2 regions of the Pseudacidovorax sp. 1753 genome follow, and region 1 is predicted to be linked to the other one. Evidence: riboswitches for the same ligand, from Rfam matches in the RefSeq annotation. Region 1 holds a riboswitch; the other holds the start of a gene.
What was found. A riboswitch is a leader RNA that binds a small molecule or an ion and turns the genes downstream of it on or off. The one in region 1 is predicted to bind glycine.
Positions count from the first base shown of each region.

Region 2: another riboswitch for glycine. It lies ahead of ABIC63_RS15445 (D-amino acid dehydrogenase); the one in region 1 lies ahead of gcvT (glycine cleavage system aminomethyltransferase GcvT).

Region 1 covers NZ_JBEPKY010000024.1:51,598-67,389, forward strand. Annotated here, with positions in the region: gene ABIC63_RS24840 (acyl-CoA thioesterase) at 1-248, opposite strand, end outside; gene ABIC63_RS24845 (electron transfer flavoprotein-ubiquinone oxidoreductase) at 411-2,114, shown strand; gene ABIC63_RS24850 (MFS transporter) at 2,201-3,502, opposite strand; gene ABIC63_RS24855 (TRAP transporter substrate-binding protein) at 3,784-4,758, shown strand; gene ABIC63_RS24860 (TRAP transporter small permease) at 4,834-5,328, shown strand; gene ABIC63_RS24865 (TRAP transporter large permease) at 5,325-6,602, shown strand; glycine riboswitch at 6,649-6,745, shown strand; glycine riboswitch at 6,758-6,865, shown strand; gene gcvT (glycine cleavage system aminomethyltransferase GcvT) at 6,908-8,053, shown strand; gene gcvH (glycine cleavage system protein GcvH) at 8,230-8,610, shown strand; gene gcvP (aminomethyl-transferring glycine dehydrogenase) at 8,796-11,693, shown strand; gene ABIC63_RS24885 (alpha/beta hydrolase) at 12,659-13,513, opposite strand; gene ABIC63_RS24890 (YgaP family membrane protein) at 13,613-13,810, opposite strand; gene ABIC63_RS24895 (carboxymuconolactone decarboxylase family protein) at 13,852-14,199, opposite strand; gene ABIC63_RS24900 (ArsR/SmtB family transcription factor) at 14,318-14,629, shown strand; gene ABIC63_RS24905 (LysR family transcriptional regulator) at 14,635-15,534, opposite strand; gene ABIC63_RS24910 (alpha-hydroxy acid oxidase) at 15,662-15,792, shown strand, end outside.
Region 2 covers NZ_JBEPKY010000011.1:88,388-104,179, reverse strand. Annotated here, with positions in the region: gene ABIC63_RS15470 (ABC transporter permease) at 1-452, opposite strand, end outside; gene ABIC63_RS15465 (ABC transporter permease) at 597-1,514, opposite strand; gene ABIC63_RS15460 (ABC transporter substrate-binding protein) at 1,774-3,054, opposite strand; gene ABIC63_RS15455 (ABC transporter ATP-binding protein) at 3,138-4,169, opposite strand; gene ABIC63_RS15450 (flavin reductase family protein) at 4,277-4,888, opposite strand; gene ABIC63_RS15445 (D-amino acid dehydrogenase) at 4,925-6,235, opposite strand; glycine riboswitch at 6,331-6,436, opposite strand; gene ABIC63_RS15440 (helix-turn-helix domain-containing protein) at 6,586-7,317, opposite strand; gene ABIC63_RS15435 (MFS transporter) at 8,356-10,299, shown strand; gene ABIC63_RS15430 (phosphatase PAP2 family protein) at 10,310-10,963, shown strand; gene ABIC63_RS15425 (serine endopeptidase) at 11,143-12,267, shown strand; gene ABIC63_RS15420 (DUF3597 domain-containing protein) at 12,356-12,757, shown strand; gene tgt (tRNA guanosine(34) transglycosylase Tgt) at 12,825-14,003, opposite strand; gene ABIC63_RS15410 (PQQ-dependent sugar dehydrogenase) at 14,000-15,316, opposite strand; gene queA (tRNA preQ1(34) S-adenosylmethionine ribosyltransferase-isomerase QueA) at 15,313-15,792, opposite strand, start outside.

The sequences.
Region 1 (15,792 bases):
CGCAGCAGCACGTCGCCGGGATACTCGATCTGGCGGTAGAAGTTGCAGAAGGCATTGACGATCACCATGCCCTCGCCCTTCGGGTCGGGCTGGAAGCCGATGGCGCGCATCCAGTCGATGCGTGCCGTCTCCATGTAGCGGAAATAGCTGCCGTTATTGAGATGGCCCATGGCGTCCATGTCGCCCCAGCGGATGGGGATTGCCATCTCGTAGACCAACTTCTTCTGTTCGGGAATCTCGATGCGCATGGCATGGCATCGTAGGCCCGTCCGCGGGCCCATCAGGAGCGGTATCTCCCCGGGCTGGCGTCGCCTATGTGACCAGGGCCTGACCTCTAGAATGCGCAGTGCTTCACAGGCGTGCCAGCCCCATGGCCGCGCCCCCTCGAACCCATTCTCCGATCCCACCCGATGACACAAGAAGAGATCCTCGCCCAGTTCGGCCCGCGCGAAGCCATGGAGTACGACGTCGTCGTCGTCGGCGGCGGCCCCGCCGGCCTCTCGGCCGCCATCCGCCTGAAGCAGCTTGCGGCGCTCAACGAAAAGGAGATCTCGGTCGTGGTGCTGGAGAAGGGCTCGGAGCCCGGCGCGCACATCCTGTCGGGCGCCATCATGGACCCGCGGGCACTCACCGAGCTGATCCCCGACTGGCAGGCCAAGGGCGCACCGCTGAACCAGCCGGTCACGGCCGACACCTTCCTGCTGATGAGCGAGACGGGTGCGACGCGCGTGCCCAACTTCATGCTGCCGCCCAACTTCCACAACGAGGGCAACTACATCGTCAGCCTGGGCAACGTGGTGCGCTGGCTCGCGACGCAGGCCGAGGAGCTGGGCGTGGAGATCTTCCCGGGCTTCCCTGCCGCCGAGGTGCTCTACAACGAGGACGGCTCGGTCAAGGGCGTGGCCACCGGCAATCTGGGCATCGGCAAGGACGGCGAGCCGACCGAGAACTTCCAGCTCGGCATGGAGCTGCATGCCAAGTACACGCTGTTTGCCGAAGGCGCGCGCGGCCACCTGGGCCGGCAGCTGATCAACCGCTTCAAGCTCGACGACGGTCGCGATCCGCAGAGCTACGGCATCGGCATCAAGGAATTGTGGGAGATCGACCCCGCCCGCCACGAGCCCGGCCTGGCGATCCACACGGCCGGTTGGCCGCTGCCCAACGACACCTATGGCGGCTCCTTCGTCTACCACGCTGAGAACAACCAGCTGATCATCGGCTACGTGGTGGGCCTGGACTACCAGAACCCGCACCTGAGCCCCTTCGAGGAGTTCCAGCGCTTCAAGACGCATCCCAACATCCGCTGGTACCTCGAAGGCCAGGACCAGGGCCTGAAGCCCGCCAAGCGCATCTCGTACGGCGCGCGCGCCATCACGGCCGGCGGCCTGCTGTCGCTGCCCAAGACGGTGTTCCCGGGCGGCGCGCTGATCGGCTGCGAGGCCGGCTACCTCAACGCCAGCCGCATCAAGGGCAGCCATGCCGCCATCAAGACCGGCATGCTGGCTGCCGACGCGGCCTTCGACGCCGTGCAGGCCGGCCGCCAGTTCGACGAACTGTCGTCCTACCCCGAGGCCTTCGAGAAGAGCTGGCTGCACACCGAGCTCTACAAGGCCCGCAACTTCAAGCAGTGGTTCAAGAAGGGCCTGACGGTGGGCACGGTGATGACCGGCATCGAGCAGTTCGTGCTGCGCGGTCACATCCCCTGGACCATCCACCGCACCGAGGCCGACCATGCCCGTCTGAAGCCGGCGGCCGAGTGCAAGAAGATCGCGTACCCCAAGCCCGACGGCAAGCTCACCTTCGACCGCCTGAGCTCGGTGTTCATCAGCAATACCAACCACGAAGAGAACCAGCCGGCGCACCTGACGCTGAAGGATCCGACGGTGCCCACGCGCATCAACCTGCCCCAGTACGCCGGCCCCGAGAGCCGCTACTGCCCGGCGGGCGTGTACGAGTTCGTGCCGGACGAGGCAACGGGCGGCGGCAAGGAGCGGCTGCAGATCAACGCGCAGAACTGCGTGCACTGCAAGACCTGCGACATCAAGGATCCGACGCAGAACATCGTGTGGGTCACGCCCGAGGGCGGCGGCGGCCCGAACTACACGGGCATGTAAGCAGCAAGGGCGCCATCGGCGCCCTTCTTCTTTTTGGCGGGTTCACGGCCCGCGCGGCAGACCGCCACTGCCTGCGCCTGCGAAGCTCAGGCGCGCGCCGGCACCTGCTGCGCCTGCTCGGCCCGCGCGTCGTGGCCGACCAGCAGCACCAGCACGAAGGCCAGCACCGACAGCAGCGCCAGGAACATGACCGCGAACACGTCGTTGCCCATGCGGTCGCGCAGCATGCCGAAGATCGTCGGGCCGATGTAGCCGCCCAGGTTGCCGATGGCATTGATCCAGGCGATGCCCGCCGCCGCGGCCACGCCGCTGAGGATGGCAGTGGGAAAGGTCCAGAACACCGGCAGCGCGCTGAAGATGCCGAAAGCGGCCAGCGTCACCGCCGCCATCTTGGGCACCGGCGCCGCGATGTTGGCCGCGGCCACCAGCCCGACGAAGATGCAGGCCAACGGAATCAGCAGGAAGGCCTTGCGCTCGCGCCGCGCGTCCGAGGCGCGCGACCAGAACAGCATGGCGATGGCGCCCACCAGGTAGGGGAAGGCGTTGACGAAGCCCACCTCCACATTGCCCAGGCCGCCGAAGCCCTTGATGATCTGCGGCAGGAAGAAGCCCAGGCCGTACAGCGGCACCGTGATGCCCATGTAGATGAAGCCCATGGCGATGACGCGCCAGTTGCGCAGCGACTGCGTCCAGGAGATGGCATGCAGCGCCTCGCGGTTGCGGCGCTCGGCGGCCAGCGTGGTCGTGAGCCACTGGCGCTCCTCGCTCGTGAGCCACTTGGCGTCCGCCGGGCCGTCGGGCAGGTAGGCCAGCACCACGCCGGCCAGCACCAGCGCCGGCAGCGCCTCCAGGATGAACAGCCACTGCCAGCCGTGCAGGCCCATCGCGCCTTCCATGTTCAGGATGTAGCCCGAGATGGGCGAGCCGATGACGGTGGAGATGGGCACCGCGAACATGAACCAGCCCACGATGCGCGCCCGGTACGCCGCCGGGAACCAGAGCGTCAGGTAGAAGATGACGCCGGGGAAGAAGCCCGCCTCGGCCGCGCCCAGCAGGAAGCGCACGAGGTTGAAGCTGGTGGCGCCGCCCACGCCGGCCTGGATGGCCGACAGCACGCCCCAGCTGAGCATGATGCGGGCGATCCAGCGGCGCGCGCCGAAGCGCTCCAGTGCCAGGTTGCTCGGCACCTCGAGCAGGAAGTAGGCAACGAAGAAGATGCCGGCGGCATTGCCGAACACGGTGCTGGTGAAGCCCAGATCCTTGGACATCGAGGCGCCCGCGAAGCCCAGGTTGACCCGGTCCAGGTAGGCGATGAAGTAGCTGACCATGAGCAGCGGCAGCAGCCGCCAGCTCAGCTTGGACACGGTGCGCCGTGCGATGTCTTCCATGCGTTGTCTCCTCTTGCCTTCGGATGCGCGGCCGCGCGCTTGCTGCTGCGGGCGCGTCGGACAGTATGGGCGCGCGGCGCGCCCGGCGTGCGGATGGCGTCAGCCCTCGGTCAGCCCCCGGGAGCGGCCTGTCGCCTGCACGACCGGGCGACGCGGTGTCCGCGGACGCTCCGTCCGTGAAAGTCCCGACTCGCTGGGCGGGGGCTGCGGGGCATAGTCAGGATCCCTTCAGGCGCTGGGCAATCCAGCCGCCTTGCTGCAGCGAATCAGGAGACTCCCCCATGAAACTCACCCGCCTGGCCGCCGGCCTTGCACTGGGCCTCGGCATGGCCTGCGCCGCGCTGGCGCAGACCACCATGAAGATCAGCATCTCGGTGGCGCAGAACTCACACCAGGGCGTGGCCATCGACACCTTCGCCAAGGAAGTCGAGAAGCGCACCAACGGGCGCTACAAGGTCCAGACCTTCTACAACGGCGCCCTGGGCGGCGAACGCGAATCCATCGAGGCCGTGCAACTGGGCACGCAGGAGCTGGCCTTCTCCTCCACCGGCCCGGTGCCCAACTTCGTGCCCGAGACCAAGATCCTGGACGTGCCCTTCCTGTTCCGCGACAAGGCCCATGCCCGCGCCGTGCTCGACGGCCCCATCGGACAGGACCTGCTCAAGAAGTTCGATGCCAAAGGCTTCAAGGCGCTGGCCTGGGCCGAGAACGGCTTCCGGCACATGACCAACAGCAAGCGCGACGTGAAGGCGCCGGAGGACCTCAAGGGCCTGAAGATGCGCACCATGGAGAACCCGGTCCACATCGCCGCGTACAAGACCTTCGGCATCATCACCACGCCGATGGCCTTTCCCGAGGTCTTCACCGCCCTGCAGCAGGGCACCGTGGACGGTCAGGAGAATCCGCTGCCCGTGATCATCTCGGCCAAGTTCGACCAGGTGCAGAAGCACCTGTCGCTCACGGGCCATGTGTACTCGCCCTGCATCTTCGTGATGAACAAGGGCGTGTTCGACAAGCTCACGCCGGCCGACCAGCAGGCCTTCCTGGACGCCGCCAAGGAGGCCGCCAAGGCCAACCGCGCCCGCGTGGACGAGGACGACGCCCGGGGCGTGGCCGACCTGCGTGCCAAGGGCATGACGGTGATCGACAACCTCGACAAGGCGAGGTTCGTGGCGGCGCTGGCACCGGCCCAGGCCCAGTTCGAGAAGGACTTCGGCAAGGCCAACCTGGACCGCATCCGCAACTTTCAGCCCTGAAGTGGCCGGCAACGGCCCTGCACCCTCGGCCCGCCTTGCCGGCGGGCTTTTTCGTTCCCAAGAAACGCCTGTGAGATGAAAGACAAGTTCCTGGCCTTCGAACGCCGGACCACTGCGCTGTCCATGGCGCTGGCCTGCCTGATGCTGGTCGTGGCAGCGTCGCTCGGCATGTTCCAGATCGTCACCCGCTTCGTGCTGGAGCAACCGGCCGAATGGAGCGAGATCCTGATCCGCATCAGCCTGATCTGGGTGGTGTTCCTCGGCATTCCCATGGCCTTCCGCCAGGGGGCGATGGTGAGCGTGGACGTGCTCTATCGCTGGAGCCCGCCGCGCGTGCGCCGCCTGCTCGACGCGGCCGTGAGCCTGGCGGCCCTGGCCCTGATCAGCGTCATCCTGTGGTGGGGCTTCGACTATGCGATGCGCGGCCGGGTGCAGTCGATGGCGGGGCTCGAAAGCCTGTCGATGGTGTGGGCCTACCTGGCGCTGCCCGTCGGCGCCGCGTTCTCGATCTTCGGCATCGTGGGCAACTACCTCGACCCCAAGCGCCTCGAACTGGAGACCGCGCAATGACGCCCCTCATGGTCGGCACGATGGTGCTGTGCTTCGCGCTGTCGGTGTCGGTGGCGGTGTCCATCGGACTGGCGTCCATCGTCGGCATCCAGGTCAACGGCGCCAACATGCTGATCTCCGCCAAGGAGATCTTCAACTCGATCAACAAGTTTCCGCTGGCCGCCATTCCGTTCTTCATCCTGGCGGGCAACCTGATGGAGACCGGTGGCATCTCGCGGCGGCTGGTGGAGTTCGCCAAGAGCATCGTAGGCGGCGTCCAGGGCGGCCTGCCCATGACCTGCGTGCTGACCTGCATGATCTTCGCGGCAGTGTCCGGCTCGTCGGTGGCCACCACCTTCGCCATCGGCGCCATCCTGATCCCGGCGCTCATCAAGCATGGCTATCCGACCAACTACGCGGCGGCGCTGCAGGCGACGAGCGCCGAACTGGGCGTGATCATTCCGCCGTCGATCCCCATGATCCTGTACGGCGTGAGCGCCGAGGTGTCCATCGGCGAGCTGTTCATCGCCGGCTTCGGTCCGGGCCTGCTGATCAGCGGTGCGCTGATGCTCTTCGTGTGGGTCTACTGCAAGTGGAAGGGCTGGGGCAAGAACGACGGCGAGGGGCGCATGCCTTTCGGCCGCGCGCTGTGGCAGGCCGGCTGGGCACTGCTGATGCCGGTGATCATCCTGGGCGGCATCTATGGCGGCGTGTTCACGCCCACCGAAGCCTCGGCCGTGGCCGTGTTCTACGCGCTGGTCGTCGGCATGGTGATCTACCGCGAGATCCGCTTGCCGGACCTCTACGCCATCCTGCGCAAGTCGGTGCTGTCGTCGGCGGTGATCATGTTCATCATCGCGAACGCAGGGCTGTTTGCCTTCCTGATCACCCGCGCCGGCGTGCCCGAGGCCATCGGCCACTGGCTGGAGGCGGTGCTGCAGTCGCCCACCATGTTCCTGCTGGGCGTCAACGCGGCGCTGTTCGTGATCGGCATGTTCATCGAGACCAGCGCCGCGATCATCGTGCTGGCGCCCATCCTGGCGCCGGTGGCCCAGCACTTCGGCATCGATCCGGTCCACTTCGGGCTGATCATGGTGGTGAACCTGGCGCTGGGCATGATCACCCCGCCCTTCGGCGTCAACCTGTTCGCCGCCTGCACCGTGGCGCGCATCTCGCTCGACAAGATCGTGACGCGGCTGATCCCGTTCATCCTGGTGGTGCTGGCCTGCCTGATGGTCATCACCTACGTGCCGGCGCTGTCGCTGGGCCTGCGTGACTTGGTGTACGGGCGCTGAGCGGCTTCAAATAGCGTCCGCGACGCGCGCCTTGTCCCTTACACTGCGCGCTTCGTCAGGAGAGAGCCCCGCGCGACGGGGCCGCCGAAGGCGCAGGACTCGACGAGTTCCGAACGCTCAGGCAAAAGGACTGGCGGCACGCCCCGGGTTCGGGGCGTTTCCCTGCTGGAGAGAGGCGTCGCGGCCCAGGCCGCACGTCCACCGAAGGAGCAAGCCCCCATCGCGGGGTGAATCTCTCAGGTAAAGCGGACAGCCGGGGTGGACCACGACAGCCGTCGTGGCGCTGTACACCCCGTGAGATGCCCATGTCCGCTGCTGCCCCCTCTCCTGCCACACCCCTTCTTGACACCCCGCTGCGCGGCCTGCATGTCGAACTGGGCGCCCGCATGGTGCCCTTTGCCGGCTATTCGATGCCGGTGCAGTACCCCGCAGGCCTGATCGCCGAGCACCGCCACACGCGCACCGCCGCCGGCCTGTTCGACATCTCGCACATGGGGCAGTTGCGCGTCTCGGGCCCCGAGGCGGCCGCCGCGCTGGAGACGCTGATGCCGGTGGACGTCATCGGCCTGGCACCCGGCAAGCAGCGCTACGGCCTGCTGCTGGACGAGGCGGGCGGCATCCTCGACGACCTGATGTTCTTCAACGAGGGCGACGATTCCTTCTTCGTGATCGTCAACGGCGCCTGCAAGGCGGCCGACATCGCCCACATCCAGGCCCGCATCGGCCAGCGCTGCACCGTTGAACCCCTGCCCGACCACGCGCTGCTGGCGCTTCAGGGCCCGCAGGCCGCGGCCGTGATGGCCCGACTGGCGCCCGGCAGCGAGCGCCATGTGTTCATGACCGGCGGCGCCATGGCCATCGGCGGCATCCCGGCCTTCGCCACCCGCAGCGGCTACACCGGCGAGGACGGCTTCGAGATCTCCGTCGCCGCCGCCGATGCCGAGCGGCTGGCCCGCCTGCTGCTGGCCCAGCCCGAGGTGGCGCCCATCGGCCTGGGAGCCCGCAACTCGCTGCGGCTGGAGGCCGGCCTGTGCCTCTACGGCAACGACATCGACACCACGACCACGCCCGTCGAGGCCGCGCTCACCTGGGCCATCCAGAAAGTGCGCCGCACGGGCGGCGAACGCGCAGGCGGCTTCCCGGGCGCGGACAAGGTGCTGGCCCAGCTGGACGGCAGCGCCCCGGTCGCCCGCCGCCGCGTCGGCCTGGTGGCGCTGGAGCGCGTGCCGGTGCGCGAGCACACGGCCCTGCATGTGCCCGGCGGCGCAGCCATCGGCGAGGTGACCAGCGGCCTGCTGGCGCCAACGGTCGACCGGCCCATCGCCATGGCGTACGTCGATGCGGCCCACGCCGCTGTCGGCACCCGCATCGACGCCCTGGTGCGCGGCAAGCCGGTGCCCATGGAGGTCGTTCCCATGCCCTTCGTGCCGGCGCGCTATTACCGCGGCTGAGCCGCTGCGCGCGCCCCTCTCCGCCTGCGTTCCGACATGCCGCACCGCGTCCGTGCCGTCAGACAAATGCCGACGCGCCTGCGCCCGGGGCGTACACGCAGCCGCCCCGCCCTGCGCTGATACTCGTCGCTCGACCTTTTCATTCAATCCCCCTCTTCTTCTTTCAGGAGCCCCGCATGACCATTCACTACTCCAAGGACCACGAGTGGATCGAGATCGCCGACCACGAAGCCGCCACCGTCGGCATCACCGTGCATGCGCAGGAAGCGCTCGGTGACGTGGTCTTCGTCGACCTGCCCGAGGTGGGCAAGACCTTCAAGCACGGCGAAGTGGCCGGCGTGGTCGAGTCCGTCAAGGCGGCCGCCGACATCTACATGCCGGTCACCGGCGAGGTGGTTGAGGTGAACGAGGCACTGCGTGCCGACCCGTCTCTGGCCAACAGCGACCCGATGGGGGCTGGCTGGTTCTTCAAGGTGCTGCTGCAGGACAAGGACATGGCCGAGTTCGACCAGCTGATGGACGAGCCGGGCTACGCCAAGTTCACCGAAGGCGCCTGAGGCCCCCGCCGGCGCGTTCGCGTGGACGCGCTGGCATCACTCCCTCTCCCTCTGGGAGAGGGTCGGGGTGAGGGCCACGGCCTCTCCTTCACCCTCCGCGCTTCCATTTCCCACGGCCCAGAGCTCCCGCTGTGCGAGAGCCCCTCTTTTTTCTCTTCTTCCCTTCACCCCGCCGGCCTGCTGCCATGAGCTCTTCCGCCCCCTCCCTGCGCGACCTCGAGAACCCCACCGAATTCATCGCCCGCCATATCGGCCCCGACGCCGAAGCCGAGGCGCGCATGCTGGCCACCGTGGGAGAAAGCTCGCGCGCGCAGCTCATCGAGAGCATCGTGCCGCCCTCGATCCGCCGGAGCCAGCCGATGCAGCTGCCGCCGGCGGTGACCGAGGCCGTGGCGCTGGCCGAGTTGAAGGCCATCGCATCGAAGAACCAGCGCGTGAAGAGCTTCATCGGCCAGGGCTACCACGGCACGCACACTCCGGGCGTCATCCTGCGCAACGTGCTGGAGAACCCCGCCTGGTACACCGCCTACACGCCCTACCAGGCCGAGATCAGCCAGGGCCGCATGGAGGCGCTGGTCAACTTCCAGACCATGGTCACCGACCTGACCGGCATGGCCATCGCCAATGCCTCGATGCTGGACGAGGCCACCGCCGCCGCCGAGGCCATGACCCTGGCCAAGCGCAGCGTCAAGAGCAAGAGCAGCCGCTTCGTCGTTGCCGGCGACGCGCATCCGCAGACCATCGAGGTGATCCAGACCCGCGCTGCGCCGCTGGGCATCGAGGTGGTGCTGGCCAACTCACTGCAGCAATGGAACGATCTGCTAGCCGGCGACTACTTCGCCGTGCTGGCGCAGTACCCCGCCACCAGCGGCCGCATCGACGACCTGCGCGCCGACGCCGAGCTGATCCACGGCAAGCAGGCCGCGCTGATCGTCGCCACCGACCTGCTGGCCCTGACGCTGATCGCGCCGCCCGGCGAATGGGGCGCCGACATCGTGGTCGGCAGCACCCAGCGCTTCGGCATGCCCATGGGCGCCGGCGGCCCGCACGCGGCCTTCATGGCCTGCCGCGACGAGTTCAAGCGCTCGCTGCCCGGCCGGCTGGTGGGCGTGAGCGTGGACAGCCACGGCGCGCCCGCCTACCGCCTGGCCCTGCAGACGCGCGAGCAGCACATCCGCCGCGAGAAGGCCACCTCCAACATCTGCACGGCGCAGGTGCTGCCGGCCGTCGTGGCCAGCATGTATGCCGTCTACCACGGCCCCGCCGGGCTGACGCGCATTGCACGCCGCGTGGCCGCCTATACCGCCATCCTGGCCGCGGGTCTGAAGCAACTGGGCGCGCCGCTGCGCGAGGTGCCCAGCTTCGACACGTTGTCGCTGCACACCAAGGACCAGACCCAGGCGATCCTGGCGAAGGCCCTGTCGCTGGGCCTCAACCTGCGCGTGTACTTCGGCGAATACCTCTGCATCGCCCTGGACGAAACCACGACCCGCGCCGACCTGGCGCTGATCTGGCAGGCCTTCGCCGCCGACGGCCAGGCGCTGCCGCGCGTGGAGGACTTCGAAGCCGAGCTGCCCTCGCTGATTCCCGCCAGCCTGCGGCGCACCAGTGCCTTCCTGACGCACCCGGTCTTCAACACGCACCTCAGCGAGACGGCCATGCTGCGCTACATCCGCAGCCTCTCCGACAAGGACCTCGCGCTGGACCGCAGCATGATCCCGCTGGGCAGCTGCACCATGAAGCTGAACGCGACGAGCGAGATGATCCCGATCACCTGGCCCGAGTTCGCCGATGTGCATCCCTTTGCGCCCGCCGGGCAACTGGCCGGCTATGCCGAACTCGACGCGCAACTGCGCGACTGGCTGTGCCAGGCGACGGGCTATGCCGGCATCAGCCTGCAGCCCAATGCCGGCAGCCAGGGCGAGTACGCCGGCCTGCTGGCCATCAAGGCCTGGCACGAGAGCCGCGGCGACAGCCACCGCAACATCTGCCTGATCCCCTCCTCCGCGCACGGCACCAACCCGGCCAGCGCGCAGATGGCGGGCATGCAGGTGGTGGTGACGGCCTGCGACGCCAACGGCAACGTCGACATCGACGACCTGAAGCGCGCCTGCGAGAAGCACGGCGACAAGCTGGCCTGCATCATGATCACCTACCCCAGCACGCATGGCGTGTTCGAGACGCGAGTGAAGGAGCTGTGCGAGATCGTGCATGCCCACGGCGGCCGCGTGTACGTGGACGGCGCCAACATGAACGCGCTGGTGGGCGTGGCGGCGCCCGGCGACTTCGGCGGGGACGTGAGCCACCTGAACCTGCACAAGACCTTCTGCATTCCCCACGGTGGCGGCGGCCCCGGCGTGGGTCCGGTGTGCGTGGTGGAGGACCTGGTGCCCTTCCTCCCCGGCCATGCGACGGGCGGCAAGCCGGCGACGGTGGGGGCGGTGTCCGCCGCGCCCTTCGGCAACGCCGCCGTGCTGCCGATCAGCTGGATGTACATCCGCATGATGGGCGCCGAGGGGCTGAAGCAGGCCACCGAAACGGCCATCCTCAACGCCAACTACATCAGCGCACGCCTCGCCGACCACTACCCCACGCTCTACGCCAGCGCCAACGGCCATGTGGCCCACGAATGCATCCTGGACCTGCGCGGCCTGAAGGAGAGCAGCGGCGTGATGGCCGAGGACGTGGCCAAGCGCCTGATCGACTACGGCTTCCATGCGCCGACGCTGAGCTTCCCGGTGGCCAACACGCTGATGGTGGAGCCCACCGAGAGCGAGCCGCTGGCCGAGCTGGACCGCTTCATCGAGGCCATGATCGCCATCCGCGGTGAGATCCGTCGCATCGAGGAAGGCGTATGGCCGCGCGAGGACAACCCGCTGAAGAACGCGCCGCACACGGCAGCCACGCTGGTGGCGACCGACTGGGCGCATCCCTACTCCCGCGAGGTGGCGGCCTTCCCGCTGGCCACGCTCAAGCAGGCCAAGTACTGGCCGCCGGTCGGGCGCGTGGACAACGTTTACGGCGACCGCAACCTGTTCTGCAGCTGCGTGCCGGTGAGCGAGCTGCAGGACGAATCGGCCTAGGACTGGGTTGATACGGAGCGGCCACTGTCGGCACCCGTGACGGGCGATCTCGGCGCTGTTGTGCGCGGTGTTTGTTGGCTTTGGGCTTTGGGCTTTGGGCTTCGAAGTGTGTGCGCGATGGTCCGGCCCTGGCGCCGGTGAGGGCGTGGCGGCGCTTCAAGTGGGGCGGTCAGCGCTGCGCGCCGACTCCCCTCCGGTGCTCGGACAGACGGGCCGCGGCAGAACTCGCTACGCGCTTCGCGCTGCGCTCAGACAACTGCCGCGAGTCAGTTCACGAAGCGGGCCTGTCCTCCGGCAGGCCCGCAGCCCGTCCGCCCTGCGCTCCTCGGCACCCCACAGGCGCGCCGCCACGCCCTCACCGGCACCAGGGCCTGCACTGGGGGTGATCGGCCGGCACTACGTCCCGCACCTGCACCCCGCACCCCGCACTTCGACCTGGACCTGCACCCTGTGCCTGTGCCTGTGCCTGTGCCTGTGCCTGTGCCTGTGCCTTCACCCTGCACCGAAGCAGGCTCACTTGCGTTCCTGGCTGGACTCCTTCCCCCGCTGGGGGAAGGCAGGGATGGGGGCAGTGCGCCACCGTGGTTGCATTCCGCACAACTCCGGCCCCTTGGACGCCCAACGTCCGCCTCCACGCGTCGGCGCCGGGCCCAGGGCGCGCGGGCGATTTCGGGGTCGGCGAGGAGCGCAGGGTGGACGGGCTGCAGGCCTGCCGGAGGACAGGCCTGCTTCGTGAACTGACTCGCGGCAGTTGTTTGAGCGCAGCGCGAAGCGCGTAGCGAGTTCTGCCGCGGCCCGTTCATCCGAGCACCGCAGCGGAGTCGGCCCACAGGGCCGACCGACCCCGTATGAGCCCGCGCGCCCTGGGCCCGGCGACGGCGCGCACCCCAGCGACAAGCAAGGCCCCAAACGCCAAAAAGGCCCAAGACCTGAAGAAACCTGGGCTCCAGGGCCTTCAACCCACCCTACCCCCCGATCGTCCGATCCAGGAAGCCCACGATCCGCGCCGTCACCTCATCGCGGTTCGTCTCGTTCAGCAACTCGTGCCGGGCCTGCGGATACAGCGTCAGTTCCACATCCTTGACACCCGCATCGCGGTAGCGCTGCGCCACCACTTCAAGGGCCGCCCCGCCGCCCGCGATGGGATCGGCATCGCCCGAGAGGATCAGGATCGGCAGATCGGACCGGATACCGGCCAGCACCGCCGGGTCCGCGGCGCGGGCCAGCGTCTCGATGCCGGTGAAGGGCTCCGGAACGAAGCCACAGGCCGGGTCGGCGCAGTAGCGGTCCACCTCGGCCGCATCGCGGCTCAGCCATTCGAAGCCGGTGCGGTGCTCGAAGCCCTGGTTCAGCGAACTCAGGTCCACGGGCCCCGGCGCGGTCATCATGGCCACGATGCCGGAGACTTCGGTCGAGCCCAGCAGGACCGCCGCCTCCACGTCCCGCGAATGGTCGAGCAGGAACTGCTGCGTGGCGAAGGAGCCCATGCTGTGGCCGATGAGCGCCAGCGGCAGGCCGGGATGGTCCTGGCGGATGCGGTGGTTGAGTTGCAGCAGGTCGTCCACCCAGCCCGGCCAGCCGTCGCGGCCCCAATGGCCATATCGGCCCTGCGCCGTGCGGCCCGATCCGCGGCCATCGGGCGCATAGACCAGGTAGCCCGCGGTGGCCAGCGCCTCGCCGAAGCGGCGGTAGCGCCCGCCGTGCTCGCCCAGCCCATGCTGGACCTGGACGATGCCGCGCGGCGCGCCCTCGGGCGACCAGCGCCAGGCCTGGATGCGGATGCCGTCGCGCGAGTTGAACTCGATGCTGTCTTCTGTCATGGAACGTCTCCTGGATGAGGGCAACGAACCATTCTAGGAAGCGACCCCGGCCGGGCCGGACGCGCCGGCGTCAGCGCGCCGAGCGCGCGCCGGCCGCCCTCAGCGCGACGAATTGGCCGGACAGGTGCGCAGGCCGAGCAGCGTGTAGGCCGGGCAGAAGCGCAGCAGCCCCGTGGCCAGCGGCACCAGGCCGATCCAGCCCCAGGCACCGATCACACCGGCCAGTGCCAGGCCGATGAGCACGAGGCCTGCCACGATCCGCAGCACGCGGTCCAGGGTTCCGACATTGGGGGTCATGAGTGCTCCTCGATGAGTGAGATGGACAAGGGCGCCGCCACTCAGGCGGACGCCGCAGAGAACTGGCGGAAGGCTTCCACGGCACTGGCGGCGTACACCGCGGACGGCCCGCCGCCCATGTAGATGGCCACGCCCAGCGCCTCGTGCACCTCGGCCTCGGTCGCGCCCAGCCGGGCCAGCGCCTTGGTGTGGAAGCCGATGCAGCCCTCGCAGTGGGCCGCGACGCCCGCGGCCAGCGCGATCAGCTCCTTGGTCTTGGCACTGAGCGCGCCCTCGGCCATGGCGGCCTTGCCCATGTCGGCGAAGCCCTTCATCACGCCGGGCACGGTCTGCCGCAAGGGCACGAGTTGCGCGGAGATGTCGTGGGTGATCTGTCGGTAGTCGGTCATGGCGGATTCCTGCTCGGCAGGGCCGGCCACGAAGCCGCGACACTCGACCAAGCACAAGGCCATCATATTAGGAAGACCTAATATTCAACCAACGCCGGCCAGCGCGTTTGCACCATCCATGACCCACATCAACCCCGAGCACGCCCTGCTCCAGGAAGGCGCCCAGCAGGCCGCCGCCTTCCTGCGTGCGCTGGGCAACGAATCCCGTCTGCTGGTGCTGTGCCTGCTGGGCAAGCACGGCGAGCTGTCGGTGGGCGCGCTGCAGGCGGAGGTGGGCCTCGGCCAGTCGGCGCTGTCGCAGCACCTGGCCCGCCTGCGCGAGGACGGCCTGGTCGCCAGCCGGCGCGAGGGCCAGACGGTGTACTACCGCATCGACGATCCCAGGGCCGGCCGCATGATCGACCTGCTGGCCGAGCTGTTCTGCCCCTGAGATTCTCAGAAGAAGGGCCCGGGCACGTCGAAGTCCGCCGTCTCCAGGCAGGCCTCCCGCAGCGCCGCCACCAGGGGCCGCGGATCGTCGTGGCGGAAGTGGAAGCCGTAGTCCAGCGTCGCCAGCGGCTCCGTGGCGGCCAGGCGGCAGAGCACGCCGCGCTGCACCAGTCCGTCGGCCAGCCCGCGCGGCAGCATGCCGATGCCCTGCCCCGCCGCCAGCAGGCTGGCGACCGCGCCCCATTGGCTGCAACTCAGCACCGCGCGCGGACGGGCACCGGCGCGGGCCATCCAGCCGTCCTGCAACTGCGTGACGCCCGAGCCGCGCGGCAGCGCGACCAGCGTGTGGCGCGACCAGGACTCGGCATCCAGCCGCTCGATGCCTGCCGCCAGCGCGGCCGAGGCGCACCACACGAAGGCCGCCTGCCCGAGGGGCACGGCGCTCAAGGTCGGCCGCGAGGCGGCGCCCAAGATCACGGCGGCGTCCAGCTCGGCCTGCTCGACACGCCGCGCCAGGTGCGCGCCGATGTCCACCTCGATGCGCAGCTCCAGCGCCGGATGCCGCGCGCGCAGCCAGGCCACGGCGCGCGCCAGCCAGGTCATGGACGCGAGTTCGCCCGTGCCCAGGTGCGCGGTACCGCCCAGCGCCGCGCCGGGCCCCACGGCCATCCGGGCCTGCTCGGCACGCTGCAGCAGGTCGGCCGCCAGCGGCAGCAGGCGCTGGCCGGCCTCGGTGAGCCGGGCGCGATGGCCCGCGCGGTCGAACAGCGGCGCGCCCAGGGCCGACTCCAATTCGGCCAGCCGCTTGGAGAGCGATGACACGCTCAGGTGCAGCCGCTCGGCCGCCAGCGCAAAGCTGGCGCAGGTCGCGGCCCAGTAGAAGGCTTCCAGTTGCTTGAGCGTCACTTGTTCGATTTCAGTGGAATGGACTGCGCCGGATTATTCGCTTTCACTCACGCGCAGGACTGCCTAAAGTCCCACCTCATCGCCCGCCCGCCGATCCGGCGCAGGCCGACAGCTTCACTCTCTGCCCATGACCCAGCCCTCGACACCCGCCGCCGACGCCGGCCCCGCCCCACCGCCCGCCCCCGCCCATGACCCCTGGCGCGCCTTCAGCGGCGGCGCCGCGCGCGGCCCGCTGGCCGAGGTGCTGGCCCTCGACGA
Region 2 (15,792 bases), on a different contig from region 1:
ATGCCGTCCGCGCCCAGCGCGGCCAGGGCCGACTTGAGGCCGGTGTCGATCAGCCGGAACTGCAGGCCGATGCCCAGCGACACGATGATGGACGGCATGATCAGGCTGGCGATGCTCACGTAGAACAGCGCCCCGCCGCCCGCCAGCCGCTTGCGGAAGGCCAGCCCCGCCAGCACCGACAGCCCCACCGTGAGGGCCATCACCGCCGTGCCCAGCGCCAGCGAGCGCCGGAAGGCTGCACCGATATCCACCGTGCCCAGCCCTTCCGCGAGCTGCCGGAACCAGTGCAGCGACACCCCCCGCATCGGAAAGGTCAGCCCACCCTCCGGCCCTTGGAAGGACAGCACGAAGATGGTGAACATCGGCCCGTACAGAAACAGCACGAACAGCACGAACACCGCCGCCAGCGGCCAGAACCCCGGCGCACGCGCCTCAGAAACCCGAGCCTGCATGAAAGTCACTCCTGTCGTTGCTATCGTTGCTGTCGCCGCCGGTCTTCGCGGGTGGCACCGCGGAACCGGCTCCGCCGGGCCGCTGGTGCCGCCCCCTTGAGGGGGAGGCGCCGAAGGCGCCACGGGGGTGGGCCCAAGTGCTGGCTACAACTCTTTCCGGATGTCGACCACCCGCGTCAAGGCCCAGATGATCATCAGCACCACCGCCAGCAGGATCACCGCATTGGCCGCCGCCAGCGGGAACTGCAGGTAGCTGGTCTGCACCTGGATGATCTTGCCCACCGAAGCGATCTGCTGGCCGCCCATCACGCCGATGGTCACGAAGTCGCCCATCACGATGGTGATGACGAAGATGGAGCCGATCAGGATGCCGGTGCGCGACAGCGGCACGATCACGTTCCACAGCGTCTGCCAGCCCGAGGCGCCGCAGTCGTCGGCCGCTTCGAGCAGGCTGCGGTCGATGCGCATCATGCTGTTGAAGATCGGCACGATCATGAACATGGTGTAGAGGTGCACGAAGGCCAGCACCACCGAGAAGTCGGAGAACAGCAGCCACTCCACCGGCTCGTGCACCAGCCCCAGGCCCATCAGCGTCTGGTTGACCAGGCCGTTGCGGCCCAGCAGCGGCACCCACGAGATCATGCGGATCACGTTGCTGGTCCAGAAGGGCACCGTGCACAGCACGAACAGCAGCGTCTGCATGCCCGGCGAGCGCACGTGGAAGGCCAGGAAGTACGCCACCGCGAAGCCCAGCACCAGCGTGATCGCCCACACCAGCAGGCAGAACTTGAAGGTCGACAGATACGTCGACAGCGTCACGCACAGATCGCCGTTGTCCGTGAGGTGCGAGCAGCCCTCGAAGATCGCGAGGTAGTTGCGCAGCGAGACCGCGGGAATCAGCTCGTACTCGTTGAAGTCCCACAGGCTGACCATGCCGATCAGCACCAGAGGCACCACGAAGAACAGCAGGAACACCAGCGCGAACGGCGCCGCCTGCCACCACGGCTTGACCCCGCCCTCCATCGGCGCAGAAGCATGGACGCTGGATGCGGGAGCACTCATGGCAGTCGAGGATGTGAAGGAAGCACCGAAGCGCGGAAAGATAAAGCGGGAGCAATGCAACGAGGCGGAAGAAGCCGCGCAGGCATGAACCTCAACCCCGACGCGCTCGCTTCAATCGACCAGAACGATCAACCCGGCAAGCGCAGCGAGCCGCCGCGGGAGCACCCGCGGAACCGGCTTTGCCGGGCCGCTGGGTGCGCCCCCTTGTAGGGGGTGGGCGGAGCGAAGCGCAGCCTGGGGGTCGAATTCGCGGCCGCCGTCAGGCGGCCACGAATTCGTTCCACTTCCTCACCATGTATTCGTTCTCATCCATCACCGCGTTCCAGCACGCGATGCCGCCCATGCGCTGCTCGTAGCTGCCGCCGTCGCGCACGCTGCCCGCCTTGGCGATCACCACGCCCTGCGGGCTCTTGATGTCCTGCGTGGCCGGCTTGCCTTCCATCCAGTAGGCCCACTCGTAGGGTTCCATCTTGGCCTTGGCCGTCTCCAGCACGGCGCTGTAGTAGCCCTGGCGGTTGAGGTACGCGCCGGCCCAGCCGTCGAGGAACCAGTTGATGAACTCGTAGGCGGCGTCCAGCTTCTTGCCCGACAGCGTGGCCGGCAGGCCGAAGCCGGATGCCCAGGCGCGATAGCCTTCCTTCAGCGGCTGGAACACGCAGTCGATGCCCTTGCTGCGCACCGCGGTCACGGCGGGGCTCCACATCGACTGGATCACCACCTCGCCCGAAGCCATCAGGTTCACCGACTCGTTGAAGTCCTTCCACAGTGCGCGGAACTGCCCGGCCTTCTTGGCTTCGATGAGCGTCTTGATCGTCAGGTCGATCTCGGCCTTGCTCATGTTGCCCTTGTCCTTGTACTTGTGGATGCCCTTGGCCTCCACCACCATCGCCGCGTCCATGATGCCGATGGAAGGGATGTTCAGGATCGCGGCCTTGCCTTTGAACTCGGGGTTGAGCAGCTCGGCCCAGCTCTCGATCGGGCGCTTGATCAGGTCGGGACGGATGCCCAGCGTGTCGGCGTTGTAGGTGGTGGGGATCAGCGTCATCCACTGCGTGGGCGCCTTGGCGAAGACCTTGCTCTTCTCGCCTTCGAGGAAGATCACTTTCTTGGGCGCCGTGCCCTGGTCACCCACGGCCTTGCCGGCGACTTCGCCCTTGGTGAAGAGCGAGGTGATCTTGTCGGCGTTCTTCACGCGCTTGACGTCGATGCCCTTCAGGTTGCCGGTGGGCACGATCTTCTTGAGCGAGAAGAACTCGGTGTCGATCAGGTCGAAGCTGTTGGGCGCGGTGACGGCGCGCTTGGTCACGTCGTCGGTGGTCACGGCCACGTACTGGATCTCGATGCCGGTGTCGGCCTTGAACTTCTCGGCGATGGCCTTGTCCTGGTTCACCGCGGTGCCCAGGTAGCGCAGCACCATCTTCTCCTGCGCATGGACGAAGGGCGCCGCCCCCGTGGCCAGGATGCCGGCCATGCCGGCGCCGCCTTGCAGCAGGCTGCGGCGCGAAAGGCCGGGGGTGCGGGGATCGAGCGTGTCGGACATCGAGGACTCCTTGTTGGGGGATGAGGAAGCGCGAGCGCGGTTGGAAAAAAGAAAGGGCAGAGGCGACGGCTTGGGCGTGCGGCTCAGGCCGGCAGTGCATGTGCCTGGTGCGGCGCCCAGAACAGGTGCACGTCTTCGCCCAGGGCATAGGGCCGTTCGGCGAAGCGGGCTTCGGGCAGCATCACCGACACGCCGTTGGCGCCAGCCGCGTCCTGCGCCTGCAGGCCGAGCAGCACGTAGGTGCCCTGGTATTCGACGTCGGTGACGGTGGCGCCCATGCCAGGCACTGCCACGACGGCGGCGTCGCCCGCGGCCGGCCGGATCTGCAGGTGGTCGTTGCGCACGGCCACCTTGCCCGTGCCGGTCTGGATCACGTTGTGGCCGCCCATGAAGCGCGCCACGAACTCGGTGGCCGGGGCGTTGTAGACCGCATGCGGCGAGCCGACCTGCTCGATGCGGCCGTGGTTCATCACCACCATGGTGTCGGCCAGCGCCATCGCCTCTTCCTGCGAATGCGTGACGTGAATGAAGGTCAGGCCCAGCTCCTTCTGCCAGCGGCGCAGCTCGGCGCGCATCTGCACGCGCAGGAAGGGGTCGAGGGCGGAGAGCGGCTCGTCCAGCAGCAGCACGCGCGGCTGGGTGATGAGGGCCCGGGCCAGCGCCACGCGCTGCTGCTGGCCGCCGGACAGCTCACCCGGCTTGCGCTGCGCCAGGTGGCCGAGCGAGACGCGCTCCAGCAGGTCCTGCGCGCGGGCCTGGCGCTCGGCCCTGGCCACGCCTTTCATCTTGAGGCTGAAGGCGACGTTGTCCAGCGCCGACAGGTGCGGGAAGAGGGCGAAGCTCTGGAACATCATGGCCGTGCCGCGCGCGGCGGCGGGCAGGTCGGTGATGTTGCGGTTCTCCAGCAGGATGTCGCCGCTGGTCACCGACTCGTGCCCCGCGATCATGCGCAGCGTGGTGCTCTTGCCGCAGCCCGAGGGGCCGAGCAGGCAGCAGTAGCTGCCGCTGGCAATGCGCAGGTCGATGGCGTCCACGGCTGGCGCGCCCTGCGCATAGCGCTTGGTCAGCGCGACGAGCTCGATGGCGGCGGGCGATGGCGTGGCGATGGCGTCCATGCCGATGGCCTACGCAAGGCGTGTGCCAGCGTGCGCTCATTGTTTGCACGCAATCGCCGCCAAAAATTGCGTACAAAAAGCACCGCCGCAGTGCGCGGCGGGCCGGTTCAGCGCCGAAGCGGTGCCAGCGGCTGCGCGTCCGCCGCGTCGCCGTCGATCAGGAAGTGCCCGCCCGCCACGTGGTGCAGGGTGCGCAGCGCGTCGTGGCCGTCGAAATGCCAGCGGCCGTCCGAGAAGACGCGCGCATCGGCCTGGGCGGCCACCACCTCGCCCAGGAACAGGTCGTAGCGCTGCTGGATCGGCGGCTCGGGCAGCAGCCGGCATTCCAGCCAGGCGGCGCAGCCGTCCAGCAGCGGCGCGTCCGTCGCGCTGCCGGCAAAGGTGGCCAGGCCATAGGCCGCGAACTTGTCGAGGCCGCCCAACGCATCGGCATCCCGGCCCGAGACGCTGCCCAGGGCGTTGCACAGGTCCAGTTGCGCCCGCACCGGCACCTGCAGCGCGAATTCGCCGCTGGCTTCCAGCAGTTCGCGGGTGAAGGTGCTCTTGTCCAGCACCACGGCCACCTTGGGCGGGTCGAAGTCCAGGGGCATCGCCCAGGCGGCCGCCATGATGTTGCGGCGTCCGCCCGCCGCCGCGCTCACCAGCACGGTGGGGCCGTGGTTGAGCAGGCGGTAGGCCTTGGCCAGGTCGACGGGGCGGCGGTGGTGGGCGGTGGTCATGCGGCCGACGATAGCGCGCCCGTGTGTCGGAGCCGATCAGGCAGCGCTAGCGAGCGGTCCGGGCACGTTGCCCACGCGGGTCGCGGCGGTGAAGGCGAATTCCACCTCCGGCGCCAGTCCGCTCACAATGCGCGCGATGGACTGGCCCGAGCCGCAGGCATGCGTCCAGCCCAGCGTGCCGTGGCCGGTGTTGAGGAACAGCCGGCCGATGCGGCTGGCGCCGATGATCGGCACGTTGCTCGGCGTGGCCGGACGCAGGCCGCTCCAGAACTGGGCCCGCGCCGTGTCGCCCGCACCGGGAAAGAGCTGCTCCACGCGGCGCACGATGGCCTCGCAGCGCACGGTGTTCAGGTCGCGGTCGTAGCCATTGAGCTCGGCCGTGCCCGCGATGCGCAGGCGGTCGCCCTGCGGCCCGGTCAGGCGCGAGAACACCAGCTTGAATTCGTCGTCCGTCAGCGAGACCTGGTGCGCGCGGCTGGCGTCCTTGACCGGCATGGTCACGGAATAGCCCTTGGCCGGGTAGATCGGCAGCCGGATGCCCAGCGGCGCCGCCAGCAGCGGGCTGAACGAACCCATGGCCAGCACGTAGGCGTCGGCGCGCAGGCGCTGGTAGCGGCCTTCGGCGTCGGTGGCTTCCACGTGGTCGATCTCGCCGGCCACCTCGCGCAGCGCGGTGATGGTGTGGCCCATCAGGAAGCGCACGCCGGCGGCCTCGGCCTTCCTGGCCAGTTCGCGGGTGAAGCGGTTGGCGTCGCCCGACTCGTCCTCGGCCGTGTAGGTGGCGCCGGCGAGTTGCGGACGGATGTGGGCGAGGGCGGGTTCCAGGCGCACGGCATGGTCGGCGTCGATCACCTGCCGCTCGCAGCCGAGCTGGCGCATCTGCTCGGCCGGTGCCTGGGCGGCGTCGAATTCCTTCTGCGAGGTATAGAAGTGCAGGATGCCCTGCGTGCGCTGGTCGTAGGCGATGCCGGTGTCGCGGCGCAGCTGCTGCAGCACGTCGCGGCTGTAGGTGCCCAGGCGCACGATCTGTTCGATGTTGTGGCGGGTGCGCGCGGGCGTGCATTCGCGCAGGAAGGCGAGGCCCCAGAGCCACTGCCGCAGGTCGGGCCGCAGGCGGAAGAGCAGCGGCGCGTCCTCGCGGCCCAGCCACTTCAGTAGCTTGAGCGGCGCGCCGGGGTTGGCCCAGGGTTCGGCATGGCTGACGGAGATCTGCCCGCCGTTGGCGAAGCTGGTCTCGGCGCCGGGCGTGGCCTGGCGGTCGACGACGGTCACGTCGTGGCCGAGCTGGGAGAGGAAGTAGGCGGAGGTGGTGCCGAGCAGGCCGGCGCCGAGGACGATCACGCGCATGGAAGAACCCCTTTCAGGTTGCAGCGCATGAACGCGGCAGCGGGGACTCGTCCTTGGAACACAAAGGAGCAACCGCCGCATGACGCGTTCAGGTTGCCGCTCCCCCTGTCCTTGGTACCTGAGAGTTTCACCCGCAGCGCGCGCGGCGGGTTTGCTCCTTCGGTGCGCCACATCGCGTGGCGGCTCTCCAGACGGCGTGATGGATGTTGCAGTACGGGCCCGTTGCCGGACCGACCTGAGCGTTTATGGGAGTTTGCGCCTTCGGTAGCGCCGCCCGGCCGGTGCCGGTGGGCGGTGCGTTCTCCTGCGGGGCGCGATTCTAGGGGCGGATGCGCTGGCGCCAAAGCCCTTCATCGCCGCAGCTGGGTGAACTGGGCGAACTCCCACTCCCGCATGGCCAACAGAAGGGTGTAGCCCTCCAGCTCGCCAGCGGGCAGCTTCTGGTCGGTCTGGTGCTGCTGGGCGAAGTCCTGCGCCACGCGCTGCAGCCGCTCCAGGAAGGCCGGCGCCAGTGCCCGCGAGATGGAGCCGTGCACCAGCAGCAGTCCCTCGGCCGGGCCGTCGAAGCCGCCGGCATAGTAGTCGAGCACCACCTCCTCACGGAAGAACTGCATCACCGGCCCATGCGGCCGCCAGCGGAAGGTCTTGGCCACCTTGAGGCGGTAGCGGTTGAGCGGCCGCAGCTCGATGATGCCGATGCGGTCCAGCTGCGCCAGGTAGCCGATGCATTCGGCCTCGGTGATCCGGTAGGTGCCGACGATCTGCTCCAGCGTCCACTGGCTCAGCACGTTGATGGCGACCAGCAGCAGCTTGCGGTCGCGCACCACGGCCTGCTCCTGCTCCTGCGTCAGCTCGCGCAGCAGCGGCTGGCTGTCGGCCACGCGCCGCGCCAGGTCGGCGAAGTCGATGCGCAGGGCGCGGCAGATGGCGTCGATGCGCGCCAGCGGCATGTCGCCCCGGGCCAGCATGCGCTTGACGCTGGATTCGGCCAGGCCAAGCGCCGCGGCCAGATCGGCGTAGGTCATCTGCGCCGCCTTGAGTTCGCGCTTGATGGCGCTGACGAGGTCCTGGGTGGTGCTCACGGGGCGAGGCGGTATCGGCAGGCGATACCTGGAGTGGTTTTGTCTGCCACTGTATTGGAATATGAGCCTCGGCGGCGAGGGTGGGCCGGGAGACTGCGCCACCTTCTTCAAGTCCTCCTGCTGGCCATGTCTTCATCCACCGCCTCCGCTGCCGACCCCGCTTCTACCAACACCGAGGCTGCCCTTCTGCCACGCGGCCTCGGGCTGTCGTTGGCCGGCCTGCTGCTGCTCTGGCTCGCCGTTTGGCTGGCCGGGCCGGCCTTGCTGGCGGCGCTCGGCCTGCCCCTGGATGCGCACGGCCACTTGCAGGCAAATGCGCCGGCCGTGGCCGCACCCTTCGCCGACGTGCGACCACGCTGGGGCATCCCCAATGCCTTCGACGTGCTGAGCAACCTGCCTTTCGCCCTGGCCGGCCTGTGGGGCCTGGCGCGACTGCGGGCGCGAACTTTGCCGGCGGCCACGCGCCGTGCGGCGCAGGTGTTCTTCGCCGGCCTGCTGCTGACGTCGCTCGGCTCTGCGTGGTACCACTGGGCGCCCGATGCCGGCCGGCTGGCGGGCGACCGGCTGGGCATGGCGGTCGCCTTCGCGGGGGTCTGGGCGTTGGTCGTGGCCGAGCGGTTGACGCTGGCGGCGGTGCGGCCCGTGCTGTGGGGTGTGCTGTTGCTGGGAGCGGTGTCGGCGGCGTGGCCCCAGGTGGACGGCAACGTGCTGCCCTGGGCCGTGGTGCAGTACGGCGGCATCGGTTTCATCGTCGGGGCCTGGCGTCGCCCCATGGCGGCCGGTGCACTGGGCCTGCGCATCGGGGCCGTGCTGGCGGCCTACCTGTTCGCCAAGCTGCTGGAGATGAATGACTTTGCCCTCTTCGAGGCGACCGGGCAGGCGGTGTCGGGCCACAGCCTCAAGCACCTGGCGGCGGCGCTGGCGGCGCTGCCCGTGCTGGCCGCCGTGGGGCGGGCCCCGCTGCGGCAGAATGCGGCGGGCGCCGGCACCCCGCGTGCCCATCGGCCATGGGCGCGGGCCGGACTTCAGGACCAGACCATGCGCACCGACGCCCCACCGGCCGCCGCTTCTCCGGCGCACGCCAACCAGTTCGCCCTGCTGCGCCAGCGCCGCTTCGCACCCTTCTTCTGGACGCAGTTCGCCGGGGCCGCCAACGACAACCTGTTCAAGTTCGCCTTCACGGTGATGGTGACCTACCAGCTGCAGGTGGCGTGGCTGCCGCCCTCGCTGGCGGGGCTGGCGATCGGGGCGCTGTTCATCCTGCCCTTCCTGCTGTTCTCGGCCACGGCGGGGCAGCTCACCGACAAGTACGACAAGGCCCGCATCATCCGGCTGGTCAAGACGCTGGAGATCGCGATCATGGCGCTGGCCGGCTGGGGCTTCGTGGCTGCCAACGTGCCGGTGCTGCTGGGCTGCGTCTTCCTGATGGGGCTGCATTCCACGCTGTTCGGCCCGGTCAAGTTCGCCTACCTGCCGCAGGCGCTCGACGCGCATGAGCTGACGGGTGGCAACGGCATGGTGGAGATGGGCACCTTCGTCGCCATCCTGCTGGGTCAGGTGGCGGGCGGCCTGCTGGTGGCGCTGCCTGGCATCGGCCACGGCACCGTGGCGGCGGCCTGCGTGGCGGTGGCCGGCATCGGCCGGCTGACGGCGCAGGCCGTGCCCGCGGCGCCGGCTACCGACCCGGGCCTGGCCGTCAACTGGAACCCGGTGACCGAGACCTGGCGCAACCTCAAGCTCGCGCATGGCAACACGGTGGTGTTCCGCTCGCTGCTGGGCATTTCGTGGATGTGGTTCTTCGGCGCCATCTTCCTGTCGCAGTTCCCGAGCTTCGCCAAGGAGGTGCTGCACGGCGACGCACAGGTCGCCTCGCTGCTGCTGGTGGTGTTCTCGGTGGGCATCGGCGCGGGCTCGCTGCTGTGCGAGACGCTGTCGCGCCGCCAGGTCGAAATCGGCCTGGTGCCGCTGGGTGCCATCGGCATGAGCGTGTTCGCCATCGACCTGTACTTCGGCTCGCGCGGGCTGCCGCCCTCGGCCGAGATGGGCCTCGCCGCCTTCCTGGCCCAGCCGGCGCACTGGCGGGTGATGGCCGACCTGGCGCTGCTGTCGCTGTTCGCGGGCCTCTACAGCGTGCCGATGTATGCGCTGATCCAACTGCGCAGCCAGCCCACGCACCGGGCGCGGATCATCGCGGCCAACAACATCCTCAATGCGCTGTTCATGATCGCCAGCGCCGTGATCGCCGGGGCGCTGATCGGCGCCGGCTTCAGCATCCCGCAGGTCTTCCTCTTCACCGGCATTGCCAATGCGCTGGTGGCGGGCTACATCTTCCTGCTGGTGCCGGAGTACCTGCTGCGCTTCATCGCCTGGGTGGCGTCGCGCTTGGTCTACCGCTTCAAGGTGCGTGGCGACGAGCAGATCCCCGACCAGGGCCCGGCCGTGCTGGTGTGCAACCACGTGAGCTTCGTCGACGCCGTGCTGCTGATGGCGGCCAGCCCGCGGCCGATCCGCTTCCTGATGGACCACCGCATCTTCCGCGTGCCGGTGCTCGGCTGGCTGTTCCGGCTGGCCAAGGCGATCCCGATCGCGCCACAGAAGGAAGACCCGGCCGCCTACGAGCGCGCCTTCGACGAGGCGGCCCAGGTGCTGCGCGAGGGCGACCTGCTGGGCATCTTTCCCGAAGGCGGCATCACGCGCGACGGCACGCTGCAACCCTTCAAGGGCGGCGTGATGAAGATCCTGGCCCGCGCGCAGGAGGACGGCCTGGCCGTGCCGGTGGTGCCGATGGCGCTGACGAATCTGTGGGGCTCGTACTTCAGCCGCATCGAGCTGCGCGGCGGCGAGCCGGTGGCCATGGTGCGGCCCTTCCGCCGCGGCTTCTGGAGCCGCGTGGGCCTGAACGTGGGCGCGCCCCTGCCGGCTTCGGCGGTGCAGCCCGAACTGTTGCAGGAGCGGGTCGCCGGCCTGCTCGCCCAGCCCTGACGCCTTGTCGATGAACGCTTTCCTGAACTGGCATGCCCTGACCTGGCTGGGCGACAGCAGCCTGATGATGCCGATGGCGCTGGCCATCACCGCCTGGCTGGGCTGGGCGCGGCGGACGCGGCCCGTGATGTGGCTGTGGCTGCTGTGCGTGGGCGCGGCGGGCGCGACGGTGGTGGCGGGCAAGCTGGCGTTCATGGGCTGGGGGCTTGGCGTCGCCGCCATCGACTTCACGGGATTCAGCGGCCACACGACGCTGTCGACCACCCTCTGGCCGGTGGCGCTATGGCTGGCGGTTTCCAGCTTCGCGCATCGCTGGCGTGTGGCGGCCGCCTTCGCGGGCTGGGCCCTGGGCATGGCCATCGGCTATTCGCGTCTGGCCCTGGACGCGCATTCGGTGTCGGAGGTGGTGTCGGGCTTCCTGCTGGGGCTGTCGGCCAGCGGCTTCTTTCTGTGGCGCCAGCGGAGCAAGCCGCATCCCAGGCTGCGCCTGCTGCCGGTGCTGCTCACGCTGGTACTGCCCGCGCTGGTGATTCAGCCCGGCACGCGCGCGCCGACGCACGAACTGATCGGTCGCACTGCGGCCTGGATGGCTGGCAACGAGCGCCCCTTCGTACGGGCCGACCTGCATGCCGGCACGCGACCGTCGCGGCGGGCGGCCGGCTGAACGGGCGCTGCGCGGTGGTATCGCCTGGCGATACCTGAAGCCGCAAATTCCGAGCGAGGTACAGCCCGACACTTCCGTGAGATCAAAGCCCGGGCACGATGCGATTCATCTCGGGCGGCGGGCGAGCGGCTGGATCCCCCAAGCGCTGTCCAACGGCCGAGCCTGAAAGGAAATCGCCCATGAAGACCTCCCTGCGCCTGTCCGAAGCCTGGTTCCGTCGTGGCCTGTGGCTGTTGTCCCTGGTGTTCGCCAGCTTCCTGATCGGCCTGGGCGGCACGGTGGTGGGCGACCTGCCGCGGGTGGAGCGCCAGTTGCAGCTGGACGACTTCATCGACCGGCCGGCCGCTCAGGCCCAGCGCGACGCCCTGGCCCGCGCGCAACAGGCCCAGACCGAGGCCGACGAGGCCCTGGCGCAGGCGCAACTGCGCGCCCGGACGGCCCAGGCCAACACCCGTTCGGCCCAGGCCAGCCTCGGCGACTGGCTGGCCACGCGCAGCGCCACCGCCCGGCCCGAGCAGGACCCGGCCCTGATCGAGCGCACGCGCGCCCTCGACGAACTGCGTGCCGCCCAGCGGCAGGCCCAGGCGGCGGCCGAGCGCCAGGAGCAGCGGGCACTCGACGCCCGCCAGGCCGCTGCACGCAGCCAGCGCCAGCTGGATGAACTGGAAGCCGCCGCCGCCGCGCGCCTGCAGGCGGCCGAGCGGCGGCAGGAGCTGCGCGTCTTCGGCTACCGCCTCGCCCTCACGCTGCCGCTGCTGGCCGTCGCCGGCTGGCTCTTCGTGCGGCACCGCAAGGGCAACGGGTGGCCCTTCGTCTGGGGCTTCGTCTTCTTCGCCCTCTTCACCTTCTTCGTGGAGTTGGTGCCCTACCTGCCCAGCTATGGCGGCTATGTGCGCTACGGCGTGGGCGTGCTGCTGACGCTGCTGGCGGGCCGCTGGGCCATCGCTGCGCTTCAGCGCTACCTGGCGCGGCAGCAGGCGGCCGAGGCCCGGCCCGAGCCGGCACGGCGCCAGGCCCTGGACTACGACGTGGCGCTGGCGCGCCTGGCCAAGGGCGTCTGCCCGGGCTGCGAGCGGCCGGTGGACCTGAAGAACGCGGCCATCGACTTCTGCCCGCACTGCGGCATCGGCCTGTTCGACCGCTGCGGGGGCTGCGGCAGCCGCAAGAGCGCCTTCGCGCGCTTCTGCCACGGCTGTGGCAAGGCGGCGGAGACCCGGCCGACCGTCACTCCCGGTCCAGATACAGAGTTAAGCAACATTTCTTCGCAGAAGCCGGCAGAAGATCACGAACACGGCCGCCGCTGACGCAGGGCCACCCCGCACGGGTGCTAGAACCGGACACCCGCCGCCGAGCGGTGACGGTTCCTCCCCATCCGACCCAGGAGTCATGCCCGTGAGCATCTTCAGCAGCATCCTTTCCAAGATCTTCCCCGGCGCCCAGGCTGCGCCCGCCCCGGCCCCCGCGCCCGCCGCACCGTCGGCGACCGCTGCGCCGGCTCCGGCGGCGGCGCCAGCCGTGCCCGCGCCACCGCCGTCCATCCCGCTGGGCGAGGTGGCGCCCATCCTCGACGCCAAGCCGGGCGCGGCCCAGCTCAACTGGCGCACCTCCATCGTGGACCTGCTCAAGCTGCTCGGCCTCGACAGCAGCCTGGCCGCCCGCAAGGAACTGGCCAACGAGTTCATCTACACGGGCAATGCCGAGCCGGGCTCCGCCGAATGGAACATCTGGCTGCACAAGCAGGTGATGACCCGCATCGCGGCCAACGGCGGCACGCTGCCGCCAGAGATGCGCTGAGCGCGTCGCGCCCCAAAAAAAGAAAAGCGGCCTGCGGGCCGCTTTGTCGTTGTGGCAGAGGACCTTCTCAAACGCCCCGCGCCCGGTCGCTCGCGAACTGCCGCCGGAATTCGCCGAAGCGCCCCGCATCCAGCGCCTCGCGGATCTCCCGCATCAGGTTCAGGTAATAGTGCAGGTTGTGGATGGTGGTGAGCATCGGCCCCAGCATCTCGCCGCAGCGGTCCAGGTGGTGCAGGTAGGCGCGCGAGAAGCCGCCGCGGCCACCGTCGGCCCAGCTCACGCCGGTGGTGCCGGCGCAGGCATGGCAGGTGCAGCTCGGGTCAAGCGGCTGCGGGTCGTTGCGATGGCGGGCGTTGCGCAGCTTCAGGTCGCCGTAGCGGGTGAAGATGGTGCCGTTGCGCGCATTGCGCGTGGGCATCACGCAGTCGAACATGTCCACGCCCTGGGCCACGCCCTCGACCAGGTCCTCCGGCGTGCCCACGCCCATCAGGTAGCGCGGCTTGTGGGCCGGCAGACGGTGCGGCGTGTGGGCGGTGATGCGGCGCATGTCCTCCTTGGGCTCGCCCACACTCACGCCGCCGACGGCGTAGCCGGGGAAGTCCATCTCCACCAGCGCAGCCAGCGATTCCTCGCGCAGGTGCTCGAACATGCCGCCCTGCACGATGCCGAACAGCGCGTTGGGGTTCTGCAGCCGCGCGAACTCGGCCTGGCAGCGCTTGGCCCAGCGCAGGCTCAGCTCCATCGACCGCCGCGCCTCGGCCTCGGTGGTGATGCGGCCCTGGGTCTCGTAGGGCGTGCATTCGTCGAACTGCATGACGATGTCGCTGTTCAGCACCGTCTGGATCTGCATCGACACCTCGGGCGTGAGCAGCAGCTTGTCGCCGTTGACCGGCGAGGCGAACTTGACGCCTTCCTCGCTGATCTTGCGCATGGCGCCCAGGCTCCAGACCTGGAAGCCGCCCGAGTCGGTGAGGATGGGCTTGTTCCACTGCTCGAAGGCATGCAGGCCGCCGAAGGCGCCCATCACGTCCAGGCCGGGGCGCATCCAGAGGTGGAAGGTGTTGCCCAGGATGATCTGCGCGCCCATCTCCTCCAGGCTCCGCGGCATGACGCCCTTGACGGTGCCGTAGGTGCCCACGGGCATGAAGATCGGCGTCTGCACCACGCCGTGGTTGAGGGTCAGCGTGCCCCGGCGCGCATGGCTGTCGGGGTCGGTGGCCAGCAGGTCGAACTGGAGGGCGGTCATGGTTTGGCGGACGAAGAAGAAGGGGCGGCGGAGGGCTGCAGGGGCAGCAGCATCAGCACGGTGCGGTTGAAGTCTTCCACCACCAGCAGGCGGCCGGCGCGGTCGATGGTGAGGCCGGTGGGGCGGCCCATGGGCCGCACGCCGTCCCTGGCCTGCCAGCCGGCGAGCCAGTCGATGGCGGGGCCGGCGGGCAGGCCGGTCTTGGCATCGAGCTTGAAGCCGACCACGCGGTGGCCGCTGGCCTGCGGGCCGCGCCAGGCGACGAGCAGCTGGCCGGCGAAGGGCGTGCCGGCGGGGCCGAGCGTCATCTGCAGCGGCGCGGCATGCGCTGGCCACAGGGCCAGCGGCGCCTCGCTCTTGCTGCAGTCGTAGCGGCCTTCATAGCCCTGGGCGTTCTTGCGCGGGCCGACGCAGTAGGGCCAGCCGTAGAAGCGGCCGCGCTGCAGCAGGTTCAGCTCCTCGGGCGGGCTCTGCGCGTCGCGGTAGTCGATGCTGTTCTCGCCCTGCAGCACGCGGCCTTCGGGCGCCGCCGGCGTGGCGGGCAGCACGGCCAGCGCCATGCTGTTGCGCAGGCCGGTGGCGAAGGGCGCGAAGCGCTGCACGGTGCGCTGCGGGCCGCCGAGTTGCGCCTCGTACACGGCGGCGCGGGGCTTGCCCCCTTCGCCATCGGGGCAGGGCAGGGCGGGCGCGTCCTTGCCGCTGCGGCAGTTGTCGCTGCTGGAGCCGACGTTGACGTAGAGCCGGTCGCCGGGGCCGAAGGCGATCTCCTTGAGCGGATGGGTGCCGTCATCGGGCAGCTGGTCGATCACGGTCTCGCGTTGCGGCTCGGCGCCGGCGGCGCCGACGGGCGTTCGCCAGATCCGGCCGGCCTCGCCGACGTAGACCTTGCCGTCGGGGCCCAGCGCCAGGCCGGACGGCCGGTCGAGGCCGCTGGCCAGCACGGCAATGCGCGCTCGGCGCGGGGCGAGGCCATCGGCGGGCAGCGTCATCTCTAGCAGGCGGCCGCGCTTCGGCTCCCACGAGCCCATGTCGGCGATCCAGTAGCGGCCGGGCGCCACCTCCAGGATGCGGCGCGGCGCACGCAGGCCTTCGGCCTCGTCGGCCAGCAGCGCGACGCAGGTGCCGGCGGGGCTGGCGATGTCCAGCCGCGCGAAGTCGCCGCAGCGGCCGGCGGGCGTGTAGCCGCGCGCGGCGGCGAGCAGCGGCAACCCCAGCGCACACAGGAGGGCCGTGTGCAGCAGTCGCCTCGCCGGGCAAGCTGCGGCTTCGCCGAGGTTGCGTGCGCCCCGCGGCGCAGACGGGCGGGCGTTCATGCCGCGCGCTCCAGCAGCATCGCGTCCCCGTAGCTGAAGAAACGGTAGCGCTCGCGGATGGCGTGGGCATAGAGCGCCATCACGCGCTCGTAGCCCGCCAGGGCGCTGACCAGCATCATCAGCGTGCTCTTGGGCAGGTGGAAGTTGGTGACGAGCAGGTCCACGTGTTGGAAGCGGAAGCCCGGTGTGATGAAGATCTGCGTGTCGCCCTGCGCCTGCCCGCTGGCGGCCCAGGATTCGAGTGTGCGCACGGTGGTGGTGCCCACCGCCACCACGCGGCCGCCGCGGGCGCGGCAGTCGGCAATCGCCTGCTGCGTGGCGGGTGGCACGTCGTAGCGCTCGGCATGCATCACATGCTCGGCGATGTTCTCGGTCTTGACGGGCTGGAAGGTGCCGGCGCCCACGTGCAGCGTGACGTTGGCGCGGCGCACCCCTCGCGCCTCCAGCTTCGCAAGCAGGGCCTCGTCGAAATGCAG